DNA from 3 places in the Blautia sp. OF03-13 genome. Region 1 is predicted to be linked to each of the others. Evidence: riboswitches for the same ligand, from Rfam matches in the RefSeq annotation. Region 1 holds a riboswitch; each other region holds the start of a gene.
The links. A riboswitch is a leader RNA that binds a small molecule or an ion and turns the genes downstream of it on or off. The one in region 1 is predicted to bind cyclic di-GMP.
Positions count from the first base shown of each region.

Region 2: it holds a riboswitch for cyclic di-GMP, as region 1 does, so the genes downstream of both, DXA55_RS12870 (DUF3878 family protein) here and DXA55_RS01165 (ABC transporter substrate-binding protein) in region 1, are expected to answer to the same signal.
Region 3: it holds a riboswitch for cyclic di-GMP, as region 1 does, so the genes downstream of both, DXA55_RS13860 (ABC transporter substrate-binding protein) here and DXA55_RS01165 (ABC transporter substrate-binding protein) in region 1, are expected to answer to the same signal.

Region 1 is NZ_QTVR01000001.1:256,419-263,981, forward strand. Features, by position in the region: gene DXA55_RS01160 (ATP-binding protein) at 1-1,037, opposite strand, end outside; gene DXA55_RS01165 (ABC transporter substrate-binding protein) at 1,184-3,028, opposite strand; cyclic di-GMP riboswitch class I at 3,128-3,203, opposite strand; gene DXA55_RS01170 (hypothetical protein) at 3,362-3,553, opposite strand; gene DXA55_RS01175 (formate/nitrite transporter family protein) at 3,704-4,462, shown strand; partial or broken gene DXA55_RS01180 (DNA topoisomerase) at 4,459-6,560, shown strand; gene DXA55_RS01185 (acyltransferase) at 6,609-7,274, shown strand; partial or broken gene DXA55_RS01190 (iron-sulfur cluster assembly scaffold protein) at 7,499-7,563, shown strand, end outside.
Region 2 is NZ_QTVR01000017.1:61,744-69,306, forward strand. Features, by position in the region: gene DXA55_RS12860 (LysR family transcriptional regulator) at 1-732, shown strand, start outside; gene DXA55_RS12865 (histidine phosphatase family protein) at 764-1,312, opposite strand; gene DXA55_RS12870 (DUF3878 family protein) at 1,467-2,447, opposite strand; cyclic di-GMP riboswitch class I at 2,765-2,840, opposite strand; gene DXA55_RS17140 (hypothetical protein) at 2,950-3,096, shown strand; tRNA gene DXA55_RS12875 (tRNA-Arg) at 3,471-3,544, shown strand; gene DXA55_RS12885 (ParB/RepB/Spo0J family partition protein) at 3,871-4,836, shown strand; partial or broken gene DXA55_RS12890 (ParA family protein) at 4,851-5,635, shown strand; gene DXA55_RS12895 (ParB/RepB/Spo0J family partition protein) at 5,625-6,536, shown strand; gene DXA55_RS12900 (DUF6017 domain-containing protein) at 6,615-7,563, shown strand, end outside.
Region 3 is NZ_QTVR01000021.1:2,933-10,495, reverse strand. Features, by position in the region: gene DXA55_RS13870 (sensor histidine kinase) at 1-223, opposite strand, end outside; gene DXA55_RS13865 (hybrid sensor histidine kinase/response regulator) at 441-3,389, opposite strand; gene DXA55_RS13860 (ABC transporter substrate-binding protein) at 3,395-5,245, opposite strand; cyclic di-GMP riboswitch class I at 5,333-5,408, opposite strand; gene DXA55_RS13855 (hypothetical protein) at 5,720-5,905, shown strand; gene DXA55_RS13850 (recombinase family protein) at 6,079-7,563, opposite strand, start outside.

The sequences.
Region 1 (7,563 bases):
CCAATGATTGCATTCATAGGTGTGCGAATATCATGTGACATATTAGACAGGAAATCCGTTTTCGCCTTATTTGCATTTTCAGCTGTCTGTAAAGCCTCTGTTGCAACGTTCTTTGCCTTTTTCAGTTTTTGATTGACTACTTCCATTTCCTTCATTGTTTGTAAATGAAGTTCATTATTTCTTTTTTCATATTCTGCTTTTTGATCTGCAAGACTAAGTCTGGAAATACTGTAGAATAATCCGGCAAAAAGTAAAAGTATAAAACCTGCCATGAGTATTGTTGTAAACAACACCGTTTTCTGGTAATCCATCAGCACATTGTCCACAACTCCCTTGGCCACAATGCACACCAAAATGGTGTTGTTGCTTTCTATCGGGCAATACCCCAGATAATAGGGGTTCTGTTTTCTCAAAAGTGCAACTCCGGATTCTCTGTTATCAAACTTCTTTTTGAACAAATCCGCCTCTTCTTCTGTAATAGCCTGTTCCCCTTTTAAATGTTTTAACAAAGAATAATTACGCAGGTATTTATCTCCACTCTGGTTCGTATACGTAATATTTCCGTCATGATCCAGCATGAACAAATATGCTTTTCCATGATAACCTTTCAATTTTAACATGGAATCCAGTTTCGAATGATCATACACAGTTCCAATTGCCGTATAAGTTTCTCCATTGATCGTGTATTCCTGACATGGAATCGCAACCAGATAACCGTCTTTTTTCTTCTGATCATAATCAAGACGCACCAGTTTTCCAATATTGTATCCGTTCTTTAAGTCCAGCAGAAGTTTACTTGGCATATCAATCCGCATTTTTGTTCCACCTGCTGATATTGCCTGACCATTTTCCTGAAGGAATATAAGAGTACTTTCCGATTCTTTTTCCCATGCTTCAAAGAAATTTTTGTTCGTATCCGTTTCAAGAGACAGTTCCCTCTCATGAAGTAAGAATTCCTCAACCAACTGCAGCTGGCTGTAGTATCCACTCACCTGAAGATCATAGGTCTGCTGTATCTGTTCAACAACAGCTCCCATACTGCTTTTTCCATTTTCGCTGATATACTTATTAGACTTACTTATAAGATACTTGATACAAACTAAGCTTAAAAGAATCATAAGTAGTATAAGCAACAGCCTTGTTATTTTTTTTCTTTTATTTACCGCTTGTTCTATCTCCACTTTTACTGTTCAACCTCTATATAGTCTTCCGGTGCTGACGGCTGCTGTCCTTTTGACATTGCTTCGATCCATGCACTTGATAATGTTGTATCTTTAAGCTGCTCAATCTCACATTTCGGATTTATTTTTTTCAAAACGGACATTGTGGTGTCTGTAAGAAGAATCGAGTATTCCTTTTCTTTGTCTATTTTCTTATCATTAACTGTTAAGTCCTTTAACGAAAATCCACTTTCCTCTTGATTGACGATCATTTTCATACCGGATGCAATTGGTAATTCGTATTTATTGGTTACGTAAAAATTCTCATCCGCATCGGCGAGATAATTTTCCACGAGTTCACAAACCTGTTTACCATTGATTTTTGTAAAATATAATGCTGTATCTGAACTCTTCGCTGTCATCATGCCAACCCGGCTGCTGGTGCATTCTCCTTTGTACATAGAGGAAGTGAAATAATAATATGGTGCCAGAGCCAGCTGTGCATCATTTTCTTCTCTGATCGTAGTTAAAATGGAAGATGCTGCATCACGGCCACTTCTATCGTTCAGTGAAATGGAATATTCATTTTCAAAATTCATCATTGCTTTTTCTTCTGGATCTTTACGATTCATTACACTGCGAAAAGTATCATAAGCCTGTGTTTCATCCATTTCCCCTGACAGTAATCCGTGAACAGCCTCAAGACTTGCATCAAATGATTTTTGGGCGGAATATCGGATATAAACAGCATTATGATTAATTTCCTCTTCCAGTCCAGGCACATCCTGCATCATGGTTGGAACATCTGTATTCAATGAAATAACACCGCTTCCATCCGCAATCAGCTTTTGCCCCTCTTCTGAAATCATACAATCCAGCACATCCAGTGCAGTATCCAGTTTCTCCCGGTCTTTTTCCAGGTTTTTGTTAAATGCAATGTTTAAGGACGGAGTCATATACACATAGGATTCATCCGATGTCTGTGAAAAGTAAGGAATACGGGTCAGCTCCGCATCCATCTGTTTCTGCAGCTGCTGCATAACCGTCGGATGTCCATGAAACATTGCTGATTTTCCCTCGACAAACATCTGGATTCCTGTATCGACGTCAATATTGATATCTTCTTTACCAAAGTGCGAGTCCTTAAGAAACTGACTGGTTTCTGAAAAAATACGTTTCCATAATGTATCATCAAACTTCACTTCATCCGCTGCAGTCTCTGCACCGTTTCGCCATTCAATACCATCCAGGCTTGTAAACTCACCGATTGCTGCAGCCTGGATGATTTCATTATTAGACCAGTCTTCACCAAGATCCATGGAATACGGTTTTATGCCATTATCATAAAACTGCTGACAGGCCTGTACATATTCCTCATAATTTTCTGGAATCTTTACGCCATACTGATCAAACAGTGTTTTGTTGGCAATGATCGTCTGCGGAATACCACAGATTGGCAGCCACTGGATTTCATCCTCCTCATTCTTATAATATTGCACCGCATAAGAATAATACTTGGAAACAACATCATAAGAAGCAAAATCCATAAGATAAGGCTGTAAGTCCTGTGCATCTGTTCCAGAAAATCGACGTACTGTTATAATATCCGGTAATTCATCATGTTCTTTAAAATAACTGTATAAATCGGTATCATTGTTACCTATAATAAATTCAATATCCTGATCTGGAAACTGTTCATGGATATAGGGTGCAATATTTTTCATCAAACGATTTTCCCACAGATAAACGGTAAGATGATCATCATTTATAGATACTTCTTTCTTTGACTGTCCACATCCAGACAAGACAGCAGTTGCTGCAAGCACACCTGACACCACTGCTGTCAGACAACGTTTTGCCTTTTTCATACTTTTATTTTCCTCATTTTTTCCTGATAAAATCCTTATTGTTACGTCTATGAAATAACACCGTAAAAAAGCACCGTCAGACAGACAGTGCACCTCATTTTATGCAACTGGCTGCCATTTTACAGGCCCTGTAGCTTTGCGTCCCAGACTTTCATCTGGTTTGCCAATTTCCTTATTATAGCTTTAATCTTATGCAAAAAACTGATTTTATTATACTTTAGTGTTCTACTATACGCAAGAAAAAGATTAACATTTTAACGTTCAAAAGCAAAAAAAGAACAGCCGATACATATACCCGAACTGTTCTCCTACTATTAAGTACGTTACATTATTTTACAACAAAACTTCCAGAAATATGATATCTATCATATTTTCTGGAAGTCCTGTCTTTGAGCAAGTGGCAAACTCGGTTAAAAAAGCTTTCAATCCTTGTTTCAATCCCTCTGAGTTCATCATACAATCTGTCGTTTCACCCCTTATTTTCTGACATTTCTGTGGAAATATACTTTTTTCTTCCTCCTTCATTGCGAATCTTTCCGGGAAATGCTATAATAGCCAAAGTTGAAAGCGCGAAATCCGAAGCATTTGCAAGCTGCTCCGGAAAAAAAGACCATCCCCCGGACAAAAAGAGAGGGGATATGTCCATCCTACGGGACATAAGAAAGGAGTTATTCTATGCCTTATGATGACGTACAAAAATTTTCAGAGGCAGCCGTAAACAAAGCAAAGCTGCTGAAAGAACACCCGGGGAAATACTTTCTCCGTGCAGTCATGGCCGGTTTCTTTATCGTGGTTGCCATGATTTTCTCCAACGTGGTAGGCAATACGTTCCAGAGTACAGATCCTGCCTGGGGAAAACTGCTTGGCGGTATTGTGTTTGCCATTGCGGTTCTGCTGATCGTTTTTATCGGTGCAGAGCTTTTCACCGGAAACAATCTTGTTATGGCATTTGGGGCCTATGACAAAAAAGTCTCCTGGGCACAGGTTGGAAAAGTATGGCTGGTAAGCTACATCGGAAACTTTGTCGGATGCCTGATTCTCTCCGTAATTTTCGTACTGGCAGGTGCTTCCGGTACTGCCGATTATTACGCAGGATTTATTGGAAATAAACTTTCCATTCCTGCCGGAGAAATGTTTTTCCGTGCCATTCTCTGCAACTTCTTCGTCTGCCTCGCCGTTGCCTGCGGCATGAAATGCAAAAATGAAGTTGCCAAATTTTTCATGATTATACTTTGCATCGCCGGATTCGTTGTTGCCGGTTTTGAACACTGCGTTGCCAATATGGCCACCTTTGTTACCGCTGCACTTCTGGTCCCAGGCGGCATTTCTCTGACTGCCGCATTGAAAAGTATGGTCATTGTAACTATAGGAAACGCAATAGGAGGCGGTGTGCTCCTTACCTGGCCGCTTCGAATGATGAGTGCAGATAAATGACAAAATCTTTATACATTGCGGAAAAACCGAGCGTTGCTCAGGAGTTCGCAAAAGCGTTAAAACAGAATATGCAGCGCAGGGATGGATACTTAGAGTCGGATCAGTCCGTCGTAACCTGGTGCGTCGGTCACCTGGTTACGATGAGTTATCCGGAAAAATATGATCCTGCGTTAAAAAGGTGGAGTCTCGAGACCCTGCCTTTTTTGCCTGAAAACTTCAAATATGAAGTTATCCCGGAAGTAAAAAAGCAGTTCACCATTGTGAGTAACCTGCTCCACCGGGAGGATATTGAAACCATTTATGTCTGTACCGACTCCGGGCGGGAGGGAGAATACATCTATCGTCTCGTCGCGCAGATGGCCGGTATCAAAGACAAGAAACAGAAGCGTGTCTGGATCGACTCGCAGACAGAAGAAGAAATCCTGCGCGGTATCCGCGAAGCGAAGGACGAAAGTGAATACGACAATCTTTCGGCATCCGCTTATCTCCGCGCCAAAGAAGATTACCTGATGGGCATTAATTTTTCCCGTCTTCTCTCGCTCAAATACGGAAGCGCTGTCGCATCGTATCTCGGCACTAAATATCAGTCTATTTCCGTCGGCCGTGTTATGACATGTGTGCTCGGCATGGTCGTACGCCGGGAGCGCGAAATCCGCAGCTTTGTGAAAACACCATTCTACCGTGTCATCGCCGGTCTTTCCTTAAATGGACGCAATTTTGAGGGGGAATGGCGCGCCGTAAAAGGCAGCCGCTACTTCAACTCTCCGCTTCTCTATAAGGAGAACGGCTTCCAGAAAAAAGAGGACGCACAGAAACTGATCGAGGAATTAAGCATGCAGAATCCTCTGATCCCGCATGTCCTGAAAATGGAGCGAAAAAAGGAAAATAAAAATGCGCCACTGCTTTACAACCTTGCGGAGCTGCAAAATGACTGTGCCCGCTTTTTCAAAATCAGTCCGGATGAAACGCTGAAAGTTGTTCAGGAGCTTTACGAGAAAAAGCTGGTTACCTATCCGCGAACCGATGCCCGTGTGCTTTCTTCTGCCGTTGCCAGGGAAATCAGCAAAAACCTGCGCGGCCTGCAGCAGTACGGCATCTGCAGCGGCCTTGCAAATGAAATTTTGCAGGGTGAAAGCTGGAAAAAGATTGGTTCCACCCGCTATACAAACGATAAACAGATTACCGATCACTATGCGATCATTCCGACCGGACAGGGCCTTAACAATCTGCGGAACCTCTCGGAACTCTCCGCAAAAGTTTATGAGACGATTGTCCGCCGTTTTCTCGGTATCTTCTATCCGCCGGCGGTCTATCAGAAAGTTGCTCTTGTCACCGAAATCGGCGGCGAGCAGTTTTTCTCCAACTTCCGTGTTCTCGTGCAGGAGGGCTATTTAAAAGCCATGCAGTATTCTTTCTTCCGTAAGAAAGAGGAGGACGACGAGGGCAGAAAGGAGGACGAGACGACTTGCGATCCCTCTTTTCTTGCAGCGCTGTCCCAGCTGCAGAAAGGCAGCGAGCTGAATCTTCTCGGCCTTTCTATCAAGGAAGGAGAAACCTCTCCGCCAAAACGCTACACCTCCGGTTCGATGATCCTTGCAATGGAAAATGCCGGACAGCTCATTGAAGACGAGGAGCTGCGCGAGCAGATTAAGGGAAGCGGCATCGGAACGAGTGCGACGCGTGCTGAGATTCTGAAAAAGCTTGTCTTTATCAAATATCTTGCTCTGAACAAAAAGACGCAGGTTATCACCCCGACACAGCTTGGCGAAATGATCTACGACGTCGTACACCAGTCGATCCGCCCGCTTCTGAATCCGGAGCTGACGGCAAGCTGGGAAAAGGGACTTACCTATGTAGCGGAAGGCTCCATTACCTCCGAGGAATATATGGGAAAACTGGAAACTTTGTTACACGCCACACGGTAAATGTGAAGCAGCTGCGGAATCAGTTCCAGCTAAAGAGCAGCTTTGATGCGTCCGCGCCGTATTACAGAAAAGCCTCTTCCACGCGCTCCCGTACCGGGAAACGTACCGCTGCAGAAGACTCCTCTGCAAAGTCCTATTCCACCGCCAGAAAAAAGGGCGCACAGAACTCCTGAAATGTGGTAAGATAAACAGGAACTAAAACAAGAAAGGATGAATCACGCATGAAAGATGCAACCATTTCTGAACTTTATGATTTAACCCAGACCATTGCCGCAAAAATCTTTGAAGGCAAAACGTATCCATGGGAAGTGCTTCCGCTCATTAAAGATTTTATTCTTGAACTCGGCGAAACACTCGATCCGGCAGAATACGAAAAACGCGGCGAAAATGTCTGGATCGCAAAAGATGCCGTGATCGCACCGACCGCTTCCATTAACGGCCCATGCATCATTGGAAAAGGCGCTGAGATCCGTCAGTGTGCCTTTATCCGCGGAAACGCCATCGTCGGCGAAGGCGCTGTCGTTGGAAACTCCACCGAACTGAAAAATGTCATTCTCTTTAATAAAGTACAGGTTCCGCATTACAACTATGTCGGCGACTCTGTTCTTGGATACAAAGCCCATATGGGTGCCGGTTCCATTACTTCCAATGTAAAATCCGATAAGAAGCTCGTTGTTGTCAAAGGCGCAGATGAACAGATCGAAACCGGACTGAAAAAATTCGGTGCGATGCTCGGCGATGAAGTTGAGGTCGGCTGTAACAGCGTATTGAACCCGGGAACGGTTGTCGGAAGAAATTCCAACATTTATCCACTCTCCTGTGTTCGCGGTGTGATCCCGTCAGGTCATATTTTTAAGAATGCGAAAGAAATTGTCAAAAAAATCTGATAATTAAAAAAATTCTCTTTTATCGAGAGAAAACCAAACCGATTGATTTAAAAGACCGCCGGAAATTTTATCGTTTTCCGGTGGTCTTTGCAATTTTTTATCAAAATATGCTGGACGAATGACCAATTTTGTGAGACAATAACCATAGGTCTGTGAACAGGCTGGAAACAGTCCGTTCGAAAGACAAAAGCTCAAATAAGTACATATTTGAAAGGAGTTTAACAATGACTTATTCACACGAAGTAGAATGATGTGTCCGGTTGCCCAGGGCGTGCATCACGGTGCAGCT
Region 2 (7,563 bases), on a different contig from region 1:
GAGGAATTTTATCAGAAAGCAAATTATATTCTCCAGTACTGCAATGAGCTGCAGGCGGATTATTCCAATCTCTCCCGTGTGCGCCCGCCGATCCGCATTGGTATTCCGCCGATGCTGAGCACCGTCTTTTTTCCCGAGCTTCTTCTCGCTTTTTCAGAAGAGCATCCCGAAATTGCGGTATCTCTTGAGGAGTATGGTTCGGTCCGTGCCTGTAATCTGGTGCAGGATGACACACTGGATCTGGCGCTTGTCAATATGGAACAGTATAATATTGATAAATTTCACCATGCCGTTCTTGCGGATGACCAGGTCGTATTTTGTGTAGCAAAAAACCACCCCCTGGCAGGCAGAGAAGTGGTTTCCATTCAGGATATGGCAAAACAGCCCTTAATTTTCTTTAATGCTGACTCGGTGCAGAATCAGCTCCTGAAGCTGCGGTTCGAACTTGAGGGGTATACACCGAATATCATTATGCGGAGCAGTCAGATTTACACGACACTGCAGTTTTTAAAGACGGGCCGCTATGCCTGTTTTCTGTATTCCAGCATGACTGATAAATTTCCGGAAATCATCGGCATTCCGATGCAGACACCAATTCGAGTGAAAATCGGCATGATATGGAAGAAAAGCAGATACATCAGCAGCGATATGCAGACGCTGATCTCTTTTACAAAAAAGTATTATCAGATGCATTCGTTGATTCCATCGGACAAAAAAACGAGCGGGGATTGAATATATCCCCGCCGTTTTCTGTAATCTTTTTTTATTTCTCTGGAAAATCGTATCGTACAATCTCACAGTTTTTCACACCAAATGCCGCATATTCTTCATTCGTCATATCGTGAAAATACGACTGCACGACACGCGCAATGCCGTTGTGTGCGACGAGAATATACGTTTTTTCATCGGATTCTTCCCGAATTTCATCCAGCAGATTATAGTTTCTCTGCGCCAGCCGCAGAGTCGATTCGCCGCCCTCGTGGCTCATTGCGAAGCATTCCTTCGCCTTTTTGAAGTCCGCTCCATCGCGTGCTGTGGACTCCCATTTTCCAAAATTCTGCTCCGTCAGCCGCGGCTCCGGCCGCGCCGGGATGCCGGTCATCTCGGAAATATGTTTCGCGGTGTCTGCCGCACGAACCAGCGGGGAATACAGAATCTCATCCGCCTGAATCCCCTCTTTCAGGATTTTCTCCCCGGTCTCAACCGCCTGCTGATGCCCAAATTCCGTCAATGCAATATCCGTCGCCCCACAGATCTTATTCTCCACATTCCAGATCGTCTGCCCGTGACGCACAAAATAAAAATGTCCCATGAAATGATTCCTCCTGCTTATCCTCGTCAAATGTTTCTTTCTTTTCAGAATATCACAAGCCCGCATCTGCCGCAATGAACTGTTTTTAAAAACTCCATTTCCACCAGATGAATCTTATTTTATTCACTTTTTGTACCTTTTCTTTAATTCATTTTCAATTTTTAAACGTCTCAACCTCCACAACCCGGTCTTTCCCTTTCGTTCCCCAGATCATCAGATGGGCCTTATATTCCACCGAATCCCGTGCATAAAAGAATGGCTCCTCGCGCAGCAATGATGCGCGTTTTCCTTCGGCTTCCAGTATCTTTTTCCGTTTCATTGCCTGCTCCTGGATTTTTCGGATCTGGGTTCCTTCTTCGCCGGTGAAGCGTCGTTTCGGGTAATTCTGTCCTTCGCGGGCCAGTTTTTTTTCCAGTAAATCCACGACTTTCGCGTGGCGGCTCGTATGCAGCAGTTTTGCGATCTGTTTTGCGAGGAGTTTTCCCTGCCATTTTTCATAAAGTGCAAGATACCGCAGCAGCACTTTATCGCCTGCCTCCGATGCCAGTTTTTTCATCTCCGTAATTGCCTCTTCCGTCGCTTCCCACCACGGGCATGACGGTACGAGATACTGATCCGGCACCGCCGGGTAGCAGCAGAAATTGAGCGGCGGGAAATTGGCCAGCGATGCCAGACGCATTTCTTCCTCGGTGCAGAACGCCTCGCCGAGGTATTCCAGCTTGTCCCGCAGGATCGCAATACGGAACTCAATCTGCCGCAGATACTCGTATCCGTCCACCCAGAAATGACCCGTTTTTCCGTAATCAAACAGATGCACTTCCAGCGAAAGGCGGCTGAAAAACAGCGTGCACACCGTCTCTCCCTGCCGCACGATCAGAACGTACTGCTCCCCGTCTTTTTCCAGTGCAGCATCTATTTCTCCCTCGTATTCCTTCTGATACGTTCCCGTCAGCTCCGCGTCATGAAAAACGAGAAAGCTCTCTGCCGCATCGTTCATCAGATAAACAAGCCAGATCTCCTTTTCTCCTCCCCCGTACCGCTCACCCGGAAGCAGCAGCTCGAACTGCCCCTGCGAAAGAAGCACATCCAGCCTTTCCAGTTCCTCGGTCCATGTGATATTTTCTGCAATTTCCATTCCGTGATTCTCCCCTGTTTTCTTTTACTTCCTATGATACACTATAAAAAGGCTCCACTGCAATCCAAAGCAGTAGAGCCCCTTCTCCAAATTTTTCTGTTATTAATCCGTCTCGCTCCGCGGCAGTCCATCCACCAGAACCAGACATACCGACAGCAGCAGAAAAAGAATACCAAAAACCGCTGCTGAAATTCGTTTTTTCATACTGTTCCTCCTCTCGTATTTTCTTTTCACAGGCAATAAAAAAGCACCATAGATTCTCCTACTGTGCATTTCAGTCATTTCTCCCTATTTATTTTATAAGAAATGTTCCATATTTACGCAGCTGGCTGCCATTTTACAGGCCCTGTAGCTTTGCGTCACAGCCTTTCGACTGCTTTGCCGAGATTCTTTTTTTATTTTAATTCATTGCTGTAAGACTCTCTTCTCCTTTCCCATCGGAATATGATATAATGACCTCTGGATTTTGGCAGATTACTGTTTTTAACATTGGAGGTGTACGATGAAATACAGACTCATGACAGAAAACGATTTAGAATATGTTGTCGAAAAAAATAATGAATACTACAACAATGTCGAAGGCTGCTGCTGGACCTATGAAAAAGCCTATAAGAGAATTTATCAGGTACTCACAATGGAAATTTCCTGAAGTAAACTGCGGAATCGCAAGTATGTGTTTCGTCTTGAAAAAGCAGCAAAAATATAGTATAATATTTTTGTTGCTGACTCGGCTGAAACATTTATAATTCTTGTTTCTGTAGCTCAGTAGGATAGAGCGTCCCCCTCCTAAGAGAAAGCCGAGGCATTCCCCAAAGGGAAAAAATGAAAAACAACTTTCAGTTCGAATCTATTCTGAAAAATGCTAATGGTGACAACAAAGCATTCCCAAAATTGGGGAACGTTCTAATGTTACCAAATCAAAAAAATCTGTAGATTGACAACTCGAAAAAGAGTTGATAATCTTATATATGGCCGAAGGGAAAAATCCCAGAAACCCAGTAAAATCAAGGGTTTGCGGCATGTGTCGTCATAGCTCAGCTGGATAGAGCACTCGCCTCCTAAGCGAGGGGTCGGAGGTTCAAATCCTCTTGGCGACGGGCTTCAAAGCGTTCGAAAATGTTAGCTGGATTAGCTGACAACGAACGCTTTTGTTATTTTCAAATCACGTTCGTGACACAAAATTCCATTCAAAATGATCAATTTCCAGCTAACGCAATCCGATTTTTGTTAGCTGACAGCTAATCAAAATTACCGGTTTGCAAACATGGGTTTTAAGAAGTCCAGCTAACATTTGGGTTCCGCTCCGTTGTCACCCCTTATTCGGGGATGTAAATCAGAGAAAAGGCGGGAAAAGAAACAATCTCTCCCAAACCTGCAAACATGAATTAGCTGAAACAGTATTTAATTCTATTAGCTACAGCTAATGGTCAAACAGCAATGTCTGTTTGGAACTTTACTATCTATAAAAGTTCCAGGCAGGCATTTTTTATTTTCTGAATCCTGGAGGAAAGGAGTCAAGATGACTGAGCCAAACAGACAATCAGGAGAAAACGAAGAAAGAATCATAGAAATTGAGATTGAGCGTCTTCGTCCGTTCAAAGAGCACCCGTTTCAAGTAAAAGATGATAAGGAAATGTTTCTTCTGCAGGAAAGCATTGAGAAGTATGGAATTTTAAATCCGCTAATCGTCAGACCAGTACCGGATGGATACTATGAGATCATATCCGGTCACAGAAGAAAACATGCTGCGGAGAAACTGGGATACCGTAAAGTACCAGTAATCATCCGGGTATTAAGTGAAGATGATTCCATTTTAAGCATGGTAGATTCTAATCTTCACAGAGAACGGATCAGCTACAGTGAAAAAGCTTTTGCTTACAAACTGAAGAATGACGTATTAAAAAGAAAAAGTGGTCGAAAAAAGAGCCAAGTTGACCACAAAACACCAAGAAAGCGGGCAATAGAAATCATCAGTGAAGATTGTGGTGATAGCCCAAAACAAGTGCAGCGTTATATCTCACTGACAAAACTGATACCGGAAATGCTGCAGAAACTGGATGATGAGATCATTTCTTTTTGTCCGGCTGTAGAGATAGCTGCATTAAGTGAAAAAGAGCAAAAGGAACTGCTTGTAGCAATGGAGTATGCACAGGCAATCCCATCACTCTCACAGGCCCAGAGGATCCGGCAAATGAGTAAAGAAAAGCAGTTGTCACTGGAAAAGATGGAAGAAATCATGTGTGAGGTTAAAAAGGGTGAAATCACAAGAGTGGCTTTCACAAACGAACAGCTACATAAGTATTTTCCGAATTCCTATACACCGGCAATGATGAAGCGGGAAATACTGGCACTGTTGAAATTATGGAAAAAAGAATCATGGGAAAGTTAAAGGAGGAAGAAATCATGTGTAAAGTTATATCCGTAGTAAACCAGAAAGGCGGCGTTGGAAAGACCACCACAACCGTAAATGTAGGCATTGGACTGGCAAGAGAAGGTAAGAAAGTGTTGCTGATTGACGCGGATCCACAGGGAAGTTTAACAGCAAGTCTTGGATATGAGGAACCGGATGATCTTCGCATCACACTGGCAACGATCATGATGGATGTCATCAACGAAGAAGAAATCTCTCTGGAAGATGGTATCTTACATCACCAGGAAAATGTAGATCTACTTCCGGCAAATATTGAGCTTTCTGCCCTGGAAGTAACGATGGGAAATGTTATGAGCAGAGAAATGATCATGAAGGAATATATCGATGCGATAAGATGCCGATACGATTATATCCTGATCGACTGTATGCCAAGCCTTGGTATGATGACAATCAATGCACTGGTCTCCTCTGATTCTGTGCTGATACCTGTACAGGCCGCATATCTGCCTGTTAAAGGACTTCAGCAGCTGATCAAGACCATTCTTACAGTAAAGAAAAGACTGAACCGGAAACTGGCGATTGAGGGCATTCTCCTGACTATGGTAGATTTCAGAACCAATTACGCAAGAGACATTGCATCGAGAGTACATACACCTACGGAAGCCAGATTGAAGTATTTGAAAATGTGATCCCGATGTCTGTAAAAGCAGCTGAGACCAGTGCAGAGGGAAAAAGTATTTACATGCACTGTCCGAAAGGAAAAGTTGCCGAGGCATATATGAAATTGACACAGGAGGTTTTGAGTAATGAAAAATAGAAGTGGCGAAAAGATTAAACTGGCAAGTATTGATGAACTGCTTGGTGTGGTAAATGAAGAGTCAGCAATGGAGATAGAAATTAGTAAGATCCATCCGTTTAAGAATCATCCGTTCAAGGTGCTGGATGATGAAAAGATGCAGGATCTGGTTGAAAGTGTAAAGATCAATGGAGTACTGACTCCGGTACTGCTTCGCATGGATGAAAATGAAGAATATGAAATGGTATCCGGTCACAGAAGAATGCATGCAGCACAGCTTGCAGGACTTACGACTATTCCGGCAATCGTAAGAGAATTATCGGATGATGATGCCATTGTGGCGATGGTGGACGCTAACATTCAGCGAGAGGAACTGTTGCCGAGTGAGAAAGCTTTTGCTTATAAGATGAAATTAGCAGCTATGAAAAGACAAGCAGGAAGACCAAAAAGTAATTCTGGCCAAAATGACCAGAATTTAATAGGAACTGTATCTAGGGATGTATTAGCAGAGCAAGTTGGAGAAAGTTCTAAACAGATTCAGCGTTACATTCGCCTGACAGAATTGATTCCTGAACTTCTTGATCTGGTAGATAACAAAAAGCTTCAATTCACGGTTGCTGTAGATATCTCTTACATCGATAAGGAAGTACAGGGATGGATTTACGAATATATCTGCGACACAGGATTTATCAAACCAAAACAGATTGCAGCACTCAGAAATCAGCTGAATGATGGACCAATCAATCAGATCCAGATGTTATCAATTTTCAATAACTGTGTGATGGCAAAGAAAGTATCCCGGTCTCTTACTTTCTCAGAAAAGAAACTGACAAAGTACTTTCCGGATGATTATACAGCCAAAGATATGGAGCAGGTGATTGAATCATTATTAGAAAAATGGATGCAGGAACAGTCCTGTTAAGGATAGAAAATGCTAAGAAAACAAAGTCAAAGAAGTTTAAAAAGAGGACTTCTTAGCAGAAAATGAAAGGAGGAAACTATGGAGAAAAAAATGACATTTAATTATTTTTACGGTACCGAAGCTGATCAGTTCAGCTTCTACCGCATACCAAAAGCATTATTTACAGACAGTTATTTTAAAGATTTATCGAGCGATGCTAAAATTTTATATGGACTGATGTTGGATCGAATGTCTCTTTCCATCAAGAATCAGTGGTTTGACGACAAAAACAGAGCATATATCTACTTTTCCATCGAAGATATCATGGAATTACTGAACTGTGGCAGAAATAAAGCCATTAAATCCATGAGAGAACTGGATGACGAAACAGGGATTGGTCTGATTGAGAAACGCAGACAGGGATTTGGAAAGGTGAACGTTATCTACGTGAAAACCTTTATGCCTGAGAAAACAGATGAGAAAAAATTTGGAGAGGAATTAAAGAAGTTTAAAAAACAAACTTCTGTGGAAAATGAGGAATCTACAGAAGTTTACAATTCAAACTTCATGAAGTCCCAAAATCAAACTTCTAGAAGTCCCGAAAACAAACTTCAAGAAGTTTACATTTCAAACCCTAATAATACTAATCTTAGTGATACTGAAATGAATGATAATAAATCTAATCATATCATATCTGTGGATGAGAAAAGATTTGATAGCGATAATCACTCTGAGGATTATCAGGCTTATGAAAACCTTGTCAAAGAGACCATTGATTATGAATCACTGGAAGTAACCCATCATGACGATATGCGACAGGTAGATGAAATCGTGAACCTGATCGTAGAGACTGTGATGTGTAAAAACGACAAGATATTGATTGCCAGCAACTGGTATCCGGCATCACTGGTGAAGAAAAAATTTCTGATGTTGACCTATTCACATATCGAGTATGTCTTACACTGTATGAGTGGTAACACCACAAAGGTGAAGAATATCAAGAAATATTTGTTAGCAGCCCTGTTTAATGCACCGTCAACGATGAACG
Region 3 (7,563 bases), on a different contig from region 1:
ATTCGACAGAATCCTTCAAATCTCCGCTCTGTAGTTTATTCATACCCAGCACATCATTTACCAGAGACACCAGATATTTTAGGGATTCCATTACCTTTTCTCTGATCTTCTGCTGCATCTGTGGATCATCTGCGTACTGATTTCCCATATTTACCATACCGATAATACCATTCAGTGGTGTACGGATATCATGACTCATCGTTGCCAGAAACCTTGTTTTCATTTCGGCTTCCCGCTTTGCTGCTTCCGCAGCAAAGTTAAGATCCTCTTCACGTCTCTTGGAATCGCTGATACTACGGACCGTACATAAAACATGGATTACATTTCCAGACTCATCCCTTTTTTTACAATAAAAATTTTTCCATGCACCTGGAAGGCTCCTGATTGCCTGATTTCCATTTCCCTCTTCTACCTTGTGGGTTTTATGATGTTCCAGGCACCTAATCCAGATTCTTTTGTAACGTATCGATCAATTCTTCAATAATTATTGGCTTGGATAAGAATCCATCCATACCGCATTCCAGAACTTTCTTTCTGTCCTCATCAAAAGCATTAGCAGTCATGGCAAGAATGGTAATTCCCGACAGTGCCGGATCAGTAAGCGCACGGATCTGCCTGGTAGCCTCATATCCATTCATTACAGGCATCTGCACATCCATCAGTACCAGATCATAATCCCCTGGTATTGAATTTTTAATTTTCTCCACTGCCTCTGCTCCATTTTCTGCTGTATCAACCAGGAATCCATATTCTTTCAGAATTTCCACTGCAATTTCACTGTTCAGTTCATTATCTTCCACAAGAAGTATACGCCTGCCTCTGAAATCTAAATCTGCTGCCGGAAGAATCTTATCCTCTGCCTGGGCCTGTTTCTGACCGATGGCAGCCATCAGAGTCTCTCTGATATCTGACATAAACAGAGGTTTCGCGCAGAATGCAGTCACTCCTGCAGTTCTGGCTTCTGTTTCGATATCTGACCAGTCGTATGCCGTCAGAATAATGATCGGCGTATTGTCATCAAGACTGCGGATCTGACGTGTAACTTCAATTCCATTCATATCCGGCAGACGCCAATCAATGATATAAGCATGAAATGCATCCCCCAGCTCCATTGACTGTCGTGCACGGAGAACAGCCTCTTTACCCGAGACTGTCCATTCCGAACGCATTCCAACCTTTACAAGCATCTTTGTTACACTGTCACAGGTGTTAAAGTCATCGTCTACAACCAATGCCTTAAGACCCTCTAGTTCCGAAATCTTCTCTATGCGATGATGCTCAGGCTGAGTCCGAAATGGCAGACGGACTATAAACTCGGTGCCTTTGTCCTGCTCTGTCTGAACCTCAATAGTACCGCCCATCATATCCACGATGTTCTTGGTAATGGCCATTCCAAGTCCCGTACCCTGAGTCCTGCTGACTGTAGAAGTCCGCTCCCGCTCAAAAGGAGAAAAGATCTTCTGTACAAATTCCTGACTCATTCCAATTCCGTTATCCTTTACCCGAAATTCATACAGTTCGCTGCCTTTTACTTTTCCCGGGTACTGTCTGAGACGGACAGAAACGGTTCCGCCTGCCGGAGTAAACTTAACCGCATTTGACAAAAGATTCAGCAGTATCTGGTTCAGCCGCAGTTTGTCACAATAGACATCCTCATTCGTAACATCCATGGCATCCATATAAAGCTCCAGCTGCTTCGCATGAATCTGTCCACTGATGATCGTCTTCAGATCATGAAGCACATCCGACAGACAGACTTCTGTTTCTTCCAGATGGATCTTTCCGCTCTCAATCCGGCTCATATCCAATATATCATTGATCAGTGAAAGCAGATGCTTACTGGAAGAAAGAATTTTGCCCAAATAATCCTGAACCCTTTTTTTGTCATCAATATTACTTGCAGCCAATGTTGTAAATCCAATAATCGCATTCATTGGTGTCCGGATATCATGAGACATATTGGAAAGAAAAATACTCTTCGCCCTATTTGCAGTCTCTGCCGCATGGACTGCCTCAGAAAGAGCCTGGTTCATTTTCCGGTCAGAGGTACGGTCTGACATAACCAGAATATATTTCTTTTCCCCGTTTACCTCACTTCCCATTGCAATATTATGAAACCAGCGCCTTTCCCCTGTCTTCCGATGTATAAATTCACAATCCCACTCCTGCTGTTCATGAACCGGAATTTCTTTCAGATGATTCTTCTGCGAGTCTTCAGAATCTGCAGGGTGCAGTTTTCTTAAAACACGAATATCCTTGCGAATCTGTTCTACTGTAATACCCAGCAGTTTTTCCGCATTAGGGCTGACGTAATCCGTCTGATATGTTTGGGCATCCAGCATCAGGAAAACGTCATCCACATTCATGGAAAGCTTTTGAAACAGCTCATCACGGTACCGGATCTCCACATCCTTTCTTCTGAGATTTTTCCTGTTTTTCTGGATAATAAGACTGATAAAAAAGGCAGCAATGCAAAGTACAACAGCTCCAACAAGAAGCATCGTGGTAAACTGCAGATTGTTCATACTGGCATTGACAATATCAGCCTGGACAAGTCCCAGAAACATCCAGTCCTGAATATCCGATTTTTCATAGACCAGATAATAATTTCTTCCATCCAGATTCAGCAACATCGCATCAGTACGTCCCGCTTTAAACTTCTCCAAAAGGACATTGATCTCTTTTTCAGACATATCAGAATGCCTACTCAGAAAACCGAAGAAATTATACACGTTCCCCCATAACTCGGAAGAATGATCAATCACAACACGACCATCCGGATGAATAATAAAACTCTGGGCATTTCCATCAAAAGCAGAAATATCCAGTACATCTACGATATCAGAATTTTCATAAGCAATGGCAATTGCATCGTATTCAAATCCCTGATAAATTCCATGCGCCTTAGGTGTGGCAAAAACAAGCAGCTGGGATTTTCCGGGAACTGCTGCATTCGCTATCACATCATTTCCCTGCCGGATATCCTCTTCAATATTTTCCTGTAATCCAAGATACCCGGTTTCACCTGTCGCCATCTTGTAGTCACCGTCAGATGATAGAAAAAAGAATTCCAAAAAGCCTGCATCTTCCTGCGCTTTCTTTATATAATCACGGATCTCGTCTTCACCGGAAATATTCTGCAGATTCTCGCCCCAAATATGGAGGTAAGTCAGGTTCTTATTTGTCAGTTCTCTCAGCATCTGATCAGACTGATGAAGAACTTCCGTCAGATGAGAAACACTTTCCTCGTAAATAGATTTCGACATAAACTTATAATATCGGAAAACAGCCAGAACAACTCCTATAAAGAGAAGAAGAAAAGCAACTATTCTTAATCCTTTTTTCCTGACAGGTTTCTTTCTATTTCTATTATAATTCTTAACATCCATTTTTCTCACCTCAGGGTTATGTAATCTTCAGGTTCTGCAAGAACGGCATTACCACCTGAAACATATGCTGTCCAGGTATCTTTCACAGATGTAGCTCCTCCATCAAATATCATATTTTCATCTACAGGATAAGTTTCCATATGCTGCGGTGTGGCAAGACAGGTCACCGTGAAAGTATCCTCATCCCGAACTGCCTTTCCATCCTTTGTAACTTTACTTAATGTATAGCCATCTTCCGTTTCATTAATTTCCACAGAAATACCACTAACTACTGGCAAAGAGCCACGGTTAAACGGAATAAATCCTCCCTCATAGCCTTCTACAAAGTTTTTGATTATTTCTTTCAGCTCAGCCCCACTCATCTTGCTGCTGTAAGCCGCCAGACCATTTGGCATGATCATGTCACCTGCCATTTTTTCTGTGTAACCGGCTTTCAGCACATTTCCCGTAAAGCTGTTTCCGGTTGCGATCAGCACATCTGACCCATAGATGCCACGTAGCGTGTTTGCCATAACAGAATATGCTGCATTTCCTCCACTGCTGTGGAAACGGTTGGAATACGACTTCTGTGAATCCAGCACGATATCCTCAGAAGCAGTTTCTTCCTCAAGAAGCTGAGAATTAAATGACTGGTATGCCTGCCCTGCATCGTATTCTCCTGAGATCATTTTGGAAACCACATCCTTGGAAACAGAGAAAAAGTCACTTGACGCAATACGGATATACATATGGTTTTCTTCGATCACAGGTTTTATATCTTTCAGATATTCCGTAAGCTGCATATCCACCTCCTGACTGTAGCTTAACAGATCCTGTCCATCACTAATGATCCTGTTCTGCGCATCCTCTGAAAACATTGTATCCAGTACCTCCATTGCTTTCTTTCTGCGTGTTTCATCCTTTGTCAGATCATGGTTTAAGGCCACCTGGAAATATGGCGTAGTCATAATCCACTTTTCACCGTTCTCCTGAAAGAATGGAAGAAATGTTGTGTTAATGCCCTGATCCTGGAACATTTTTACACCGAAAGAACTGCCAAAGTACATGGCAAGCTTGCCACTTTTGTACATCTCAACAACATCATCATAATTCATATTCAAATCTTCCTGACTAAGCCCTGTATCCTGAATAAACTGTTCCATACGTTCAAAAGCCTCTGGCCAGACGGTATCGTCCAGACCTTCTCTCTTTGTATTTTCCGAGTCACTGTAGACCGTCCGCCACTTGCGTCCTTCCACAGAAGACAACTCTGATATAGACAGACCCTGCAGTGTTTCCATACAGGTATAATCATAAGAATAGTCTGCCGTAAATCCACGAACACCCACTTTGTCAAATGCCTGGCAGGCGGAAACAAAACTCTCGTAATCTGTTGGCAACGGGATATCATATTTTTCAAAAAGGTCTTTGTTCACTACAAAACCATGGGCATCTGCACACACAGGAAGCCAGTTTACGCTTCCATCCTCGTTCCTGAAATTGCTGAGGTAGGTATCATAGACAGCACCTGCCGCATTGGTTGTGGAAAGATCCATCAGACTGTCTTTCAGGGGACTTGCATCATGCAGGGAAAATCTGCAGCAGGTTATAATATCCGGCAATCCACCGTTTTCATCAAGGAACTTGTAGAAATCCAAATCATTATTCCCTACAACAAACTCGACATTGATATCCGGAAGCTGTTCCTGGATATATGGTGCATATTTTTCATACAGGTTTGTGCTCCATAAATATACTGTGATTGTTTCTGCATCTTCTTTTTCCGCACTCTTCCCGCCACAGCCTGACAGAAGCGATACGGCTGTCACCATCACTAAAAATACAGACAAAACCTTGCTCCATTTTTTCTTTTTCATTACAAGTTCTCCTAATAGAATTGTTATAGTCACGTCTATGAAATAACACCGTAAAAAAGCACTGCCAAACAGACAGTGCACCTCATTTCATGCAACTGGCTGCCATTTTACAGGCCCTGTAGCTTTGCGTCCCAGACTTTCATCTGGTTTGCCGATCGTCCTTTTTAAGCTTTTAAACTTATGCAAAAAACTGATTTTATTATACTATGGCACTCTACTGTACACAAGAAAAACATTACCATTTTAACCTTCAAAAGCAAAAAAAGAACAGCCGATACATATACTCGAACTGTTCTTCTACTTCCGAAGTCCACGCAGCATTGCTTTTAGTAGAAATCTATCACAATCATAAACGAGTTCCTCTTCAAGAATTTTACGAAAGGGCCATGGCAAAAGCTAAATGCCGCTCTGCTTGATTTTTCTGCCTGTCTGTATCATACTGAACTTATTAACAGACAAGGAGGAATTTAAACCATGGATGCAAAGCTTATAGAGGAACTCAGACAAAAATACAGCAAGAATCCTCCAGAGGGAATGACATCCAATCTGGTCAAAAACATGACAGACTCTGACCTTTTGGATATGCACTATTTTCTTACCGAGGATGATGACCTCGATGACGATGAATTTGAAGAAGGTTTTTACATCGACTTCTTTTAATCTATCGTCTGTTTTCTATGCCCGCTTTTGTGCGGGCTCTTTTTATCAAGAGTTCGACGAATGTCGAACTTTCCTATTATATAAAAAGAAAAAGCCGCTGACACGTTATCTTCTAACGCATCAACAGCTTCTGTCTTGCTTTGTTTCAGTGTATTATTCGGTTTTGCAAAGGTTTATTTGCTTTCAGCATTCTCCCTGATACGGTAATAATCATCCATATCAATGCCTATTTTTACCTTGGCATCTGGTTTTCGTTTGCCCAAAAGGCACACAGTCTCAACGGTACTTTCGTTGTCCCAACAAAGTTCCTGTATTTCCCTGTCTCCAAAATACACCGGAAAACGGAACTTTATGTGCTTCAGGAATCTGCCATCTGGCTGCTCCTGCTCGTAAATGTCCACCTGTTCTACAAAGCTATTAAGAAATTCTTTTTTCTCCAGGTCGGTGAACTTATCATATAGTTTATCAAAATATAAAAGAAATTGATAGACGTTTTCTTCTGATATTTTCTGTTGCCGGATATTCAGCAGGCGATTCTTAACTTCTTCTATACTATTCTCCACGCCTTCAATTTCATCATATAGACGATATAAGCGTGTCTCCATATCCTGATATTTCTTTTCATAAAATTTATCCATGATATCCAGACTATCCATCTGCTGTCCAAGTCTTGCTTTTGCTCCGGTCAGTTGTCTGTGCTGTTTTTCCAGTCCTTCAATCTCTTTTTCTATTTCTTCTGTATCTATTCTTGAACCGATTTTATTCAGAATTGCTTCTTCAAATTTCGGATTCTTCACCAGTTTCCGAATAACCTCTTCCACTGCATTGTTAATCTTCTCTTCGCTCCATTGTTTACGATATCCACATTTATGACCATCTACCAGGCGACGATGTTTGCAGACATAATAGAAATAATCCTTATATAAAGTTCCGTCTTTCTTTTTCTTTCTATTCACGTTTCCATACATACCGCTTCCACATAACGGGCATCTCAATATTCCGGATAAAATATGCTCATGCTCGAGGCTATGTGTCTTTTCATATTTTACACCTGTTTTTTCCCGTTTTTGATGTGCCAGCTCCCAGTCTGTTTCTGAAATAATCCCTTCATGGATACCATCGTGCAGCATATAATTTTCCTGCTTTACAATACGGTATTCATTTCTTGTACCAGATACTTTCTCGTTTTTCCTTCGTCCATAAGCCAGCTTTCCACAGTATACCGGATTATCCAGAACGCCTTTTATAAATGAAGCGGCAAATGCGTCCAGTGTATTATTCTGTCGTTTTTTCTTTTTATATCCATGCTGGTTCAGCCATGCAGCAATCGCAGAGATTCCCATATTGGTATGAATAAATTTATCATAGATCAGACGAATAATCTCTGCTTCGTCTTCTGCGATCTGCAATTCTCCATTTACCAATTCATAGCCATATGGAGCAAACCCGCCGTTCCATTTTCCTTCTCTGGCTTTCTGCTTACGTCCCTCCATTGTCTGCACAAGGATATTCTCTCGTTCAATCTCTGCCACCGCAGACAGAACAGAAATCATCAGCTTTCCGCTATCTTTTGAGCTGTCAATCCCATCTTCAACACAGATCAGATTCACTCCAAAATCCTGCATCCTCTGCAAAGAGTTTAATACATCTGCCGCATT